DNA from 2 places in the Actinokineospora sp. PR83 genome. Region 1 is predicted to be linked to the other one. Evidence: predicted binding sites of a transcription regulator. Region 1 holds the regulator's gene; the other holds the start of a gene.
The links. The regulator HspR, encoded in region 1, represses chaperone genes until heat shock. The targets are predictions, from matches to a motif close to ANNTTGAGTNNNNNNNACTCAANNT.
Positions count from the first base shown of each region.

Region 2: the regulator HspR is predicted to act here: its motif matches at 1,133-1,157, upstream of L6E12_RS01950 (adenylate cyclase).

Region 1 is NZ_JAJCXD010000054.1:43,779-46,171, reverse strand. Features, by position in the region: gene L6E12_RS19180 (FAD-binding oxidoreductase) at 1-669, shown strand, start outside; gene L6E12_RS19175 (heat shock protein transcriptional repressor HspR) at 812-1,237, opposite strand; gene dnaJ (molecular chaperone DnaJ) at 1,237-2,393, opposite strand, start outside.
Region 2 is NZ_JAJCXD010000005.1:179,782-182,174, reverse strand. Features, by position in the region: gene L6E12_RS01960 (alpha/beta hydrolase domain-containing protein) at 1-281, opposite strand, end outside; gene L6E12_RS01955 (QsdR family transcriptional regulator) at 396-974, opposite strand; gene L6E12_RS01950 (adenylate cyclase) at 1,158-2,168, shown strand; gene L6E12_RS01945 (hypothetical protein) at 2,165-2,393, shown strand, end outside.

The DNA of each region.
Region 1 (2,393 bases):
GAGCGGATCGGCTGGGACCTGGCGGTGATCCGGGTCCTGCCGTCCTCACCGATGCCCTACCGCCCGGGCCAGTACGTCAGCGTGGAGGTCCCGCAGCGCCCCCGGCTCTGGCGCAACCTCTCCCCGGCCAACGCCCCCGACGACGAGGGCGTGCTGGAGTTCCACGTCCGCGCCGTCGACGGCGGCTGGGTCAGCCGCTCCCTGGTCGCCCACGCCCAACTCGGCGACGAGTGGAAGATCGGCGCCCCGATGGGCCACCTCGCGGTGGACCGCACGTCTGACCGCGACGTGCTCATGATCGCGGGCGGCACCGGCATCGCCCCACTGCGCGCGATCATCGAGGAACTGGCCCAGTGGGGCCAGAACCCGCACGTCCACCTGTTCACCGGCGGCCGCGTCCGCGAGGACCTCTACGACCTCGCCCACCTGCAGAACATCGCGGTCACCAACCCCTGGCTGACGGTCATCCCGGTCCTGGAGAACGAACCGGACGTCGAAGCCGCCGAACACGGCACCCTCGCCGACGTCGTCACCCACTACGGCACCTGGGACGACTGCGACATCCTGGTCTCCGGCAGCCCCGCGATGATCCGGGCCACGGTCTCCCGCCTCCTGATCAACGGCGCCCCCCAGGACCACATCACCTACGACCCCTTCGACTGGGACTGACCCCCGCCGCCACCGAGTTGTCAGCGTAGTCAACCACCTCCGCATGACCGATCGGGATACGCGGAGGGGGAGCGGGCCGGGTGGGGACAGCGGAACGGGCAGGTCCGGTGTGGACCTGCCCGTTCCGGGGTGCGTCGAGCGGTCAGCGGCGCGACTGGGGGCGCCAGACGACCAGGGCGGTTTCCTGGCGGACCGGGACGAGGTCGTGGCGGTAGGACTTGTGGATGGCGGCCGCGGCCTGCTCGGCGACCGCGTGCACGTGGGCCAGTTCCTCCGTCAGCTCGGCCACCCTGGTGCGCAGGGCGTCGACCTCGTTCTCCAGTTCGATGATGCGCTTGATGCCCGCGAGGTTGACCCCCGCCTCCTGGGAGAGGCGTTGGACCTCGCGGAGGAGGGCGATGTCGCGGACCGAGTACCGGCGGCCGCCCCCGGAGGTGCGGCCGGGGGAGACCAGGCCCATGCGGTCGTAGCTGCGCAGGGTTTGCGCGTGCAGGCCAGAGAGCTGGGCGGCGACCGAGATGACGAAGACGGGGGTGTCCTCGTCGGCTCCCGGTGGGAACGGGTTCACTACTGCCTCGCCTTCTCCACCATGGCGGTCAGCTCGGGACGGGGGTCGTGCTGCTTGGTGGCCTCCGCGTACGACTGCAGGGCCGCGGTGGCCGCGTCGTCCAGCTTGGCCGGGACGGAGACCTGGAGGGTGACCAGGAGGTCGCCGGTGTTGCCGTCGCGCTTGGCGACGCCCTTGCCGCGGACCCGTAACACCCGGCCCGAGGGGGTGCCCGGGGCGACGCGGGCGGTGACGACGCCCTCCAGGGTGGGCACCGTGAGGGTGGTGCCCAGGGCCAGTTCGGCGAAGGTCACCGGGACCTTGAGGGTGAGGTTGTTGCCGTCGCGGCCGAAGACCGGGTGCGGGGTGACGTGGACGCGGACGTACAGGTCGCCCGCCGCCGCCCCGTTGGAGCCGGGTTCGCCCTGGCCGGACAGGCGGATGCGCTGGTCGTCCTCGACGCCCGCGGGGATGCGGACGGTGAGGGTGCGGGTCTTGGTGCTGACGCCGTCGCCTGCGCACTCCGGGCAGGGGTCGTCGACGATGCGGCCGGTGCCCCGGCAGTCGCGGCAGGGCTCGCTGAAGGCGAAGGCGCCCTGGCTGCGGCTGAGCAGGCCCACGCCGCCGCAGGTGGCGCAGGTTCGCGGGGTGGTGCCCGGGCGGGCACCGGAACCGGCGCAGGTCTCGCAGGTCGTCGGGCTGGACAGGCGCAGCGGCACCGTCGCGCCCTTGACCGCCTCCAGGAAGTCGATGCGGACCTCGGTCTCCACGTCCGCGCCGCGGCGGGCGCGGGGTGTGGCGGCGGCACCGCGACCGCGGCCGAACAGGTTGCCCAGCATGTCGCCGAACCCGCCGCCCGCACCGGCGCCGCCCGCGGCCTGGCCGAAGATGTCGCTGAACGACCCCGGGCCACCGGGCGCACCGCCGCCGAAGCCGCCGCGGAAACCGCCCGCGCCGAACATGGAGCGGGCCTCGTCGTACTGCTTGCGCTTCTCCGCGTCGCCGAGCACGCCGTAGGCCTCGGACACGGCCTTGAACCGCGCCTCGGCCTTGTCGTTGCCCGGGTTGGCGTCGGGGTGCAGTTCGCGGGCGAGCTTGCGGTACGCCTTCTTGATCTCGGCGTCCCCGGCGTCGGAGGAGACGCCCAGCTCGCGATAGAAGTCCTTGTCGATCCAGT
Region 2 (2,393 bases), on a different contig from region 1:
ACCCGCGCACCCGCGGCGGACCAGCCGTCGGCCAGCCCGGAGAGGTGGAACTCCTGCTCGACGTAGCCGCGCGCGGTCAGGTCGACGGGGGTGGCGAAGAAGGGATATGTGTCCTCGATCCGCTCGGCCAACCGATCGCCGGGCACGGTCCCCGGCAGCGGACCGACCACCCGGGGCACGGGCTCCGCGGCGGCGGTGGCCGACGCCGGGACGGCGTTCGGGGCGAGCAGGGCGAGCGCGGCCGTGACCAGGCCGACGCGGCGCCAGGGGGAAAGCGGCATACCGGCTCCCGCGACGATGGGGGATGGGGGCACACGGAACGTAACCGGGCCCGCACACCCCGCACCAGGACGGGCGGCGATCGTGAGACCGCTGTCGCACGGGCGCGGGTCACCTCACCCGGAGGGCCGCAGCACCGCCCTGGCGGCCCGTTCGGCCAGGTCGGGGTCGAGCGGGGCACCGCCCAGCAGCTCGGCGTAGATCATCGACTCGACGATGCGCACGTAGAGGTAGGCGAGCTGGTCCAGCGCCGACGGCGACCACGGCGCACCGGGGCCGTGCACCTCCCGCAGGATCTCCCGCTGCGCCGACACCGCCCGCCGGTGCACCCCGCCGGTGGCGTTGAACAGCACCCGCGCGGCCGTCTCCGGCTCACCGCGCAGGAACGCCAGGAACGGCGCCGACCCGCGGAGCTGGTCCGTGAACCGCTGGGTCACCTCCAGGACGCCGTCGTCCCCGCCGCGCCTGCGCTGCTGCCGCGCCCGCACCAGGAGCCGTTCGGCGAGCAGCCACAGCACGTCGCCGAGCAGGCCGTCCCGGCTGTGCACCACCCGGTAGAGGGTCGCCCGGCTGATGGCCAGGGCCGTCGCCAGCCGGTCCATGTCCACCGTGCCGTGCCGCAGGAAGAACCGGGACGCGCCCAGCACGACCTGTTCCCGGCTCACGACCCGCCGGGCGCCGACCGGGCTCGCCATGACGCCTCCACTCCCGTCGGGCCGCCCGCCCGCACTCCCACCCATCATCGCCTCCACCACCACCCGGCCACGAGGTCACGCCGGGCACCGGTGCGGCGCTCTTGTCGTCCTCGGACCGGTCGGGGTGGGCCACACCACCGGGGAACAGTTGCACCCCTGGTTTGAGTTATGTAGACTCAAACTATGTTCACCAGGGCAGAAGCGCTAGAACGGGTCGAGCGGGCGGGGTCGGCCGCCGGGCTCTTCGGGCCTCCCACCACCGACCCGACGCGGCGCGCGGAGGCGCGGCGGCTGTACCGGGCGCTGGCTTCCGCCCTGCACCCGGACGTGACCGGCGAGGGGGACACCCGGGCGCACGCGGCGTCCGCGGAGCTGACCCGGATGCACCACGAGTGGACGCGGGGCACGACGGTCGAACTGCGCACGGCGACCGGCACCTACCGGATCGGCGAACCGTTCGCCGTCGGCAGCGTCGCGAACGTGTACGAGGCCGACGGCCCGCACGTGGTCAAGGTGGTGCGCAACCCGGCGCTGAACCCGCTGCTGCACGGCGAGTGGGATGCGCTGCGCGCGCTGGAGCGGTTCACCGACCGGCACCGCTGGCTGCGCCCCTACTACCCGCGCCTGCTCGACACCTCCGGCGACCTCGGCCGGGGCGAGCGGGCGTTCACGGTGCTCGACCCGCTGGTGGACGGGTTCGTGACGCTCGCCGACGTGCGGCGCGCGTTCCCCCGCGGGTTGGACGGCCGCGACTACGCGTGGATGCACCGCAGGCTGCTCAAGGCGCTGGCCGGGGCACACCGGCTCGGGCTGGTGCACGGCGCGGTCACCGCCGAGAACGTGCTGGTGCACCCCGAGGAGCACGGGATCGTGCTGGCCGGGTGGTCGTTCGCCGTCGAGAGCGGGCAGCGGCTGCTCGCGACCAGCAAGACCATCACCTACCCGCCGGAGGTCCTCGCCGGGGAACCGGTCACCACCGCCACGGACGTCCACATGGCACACACGCTGATGCTGGACCTGCTGGTGCCCGACGAGAAGGGGCAGATCACGTTCGCCCGCGGGTGCACCCAGGACCGGCCGTCCCGACGGCCGGACGCGGTCGACCTGCTGGGCGAGTACGACGAACTGCTCGAAGAGCTGTACGGCGCACGGGTCTTCCGCCCGTTCGCCCTCCCCCGAACGACAGGAGCATGACCATGGGACACGGCAAGTGGGACGACAACGCCTACCTGGCGGCCAAGACCTTCCGCGCGGCCAAGGGGATCGCCGACTTCGGCTACACCGCGGCGCTGCGGAAGAAGTCGTCCAGGGACTGGAAGGCCGCTCCCGCCCTGGACCCGCTGGGCGTGGCGGCCCGCGAGTGCCGCGACTCGCCCGACCACGCCGACTCGACGCCGATCGCGGTGCTGTTCGACGTGA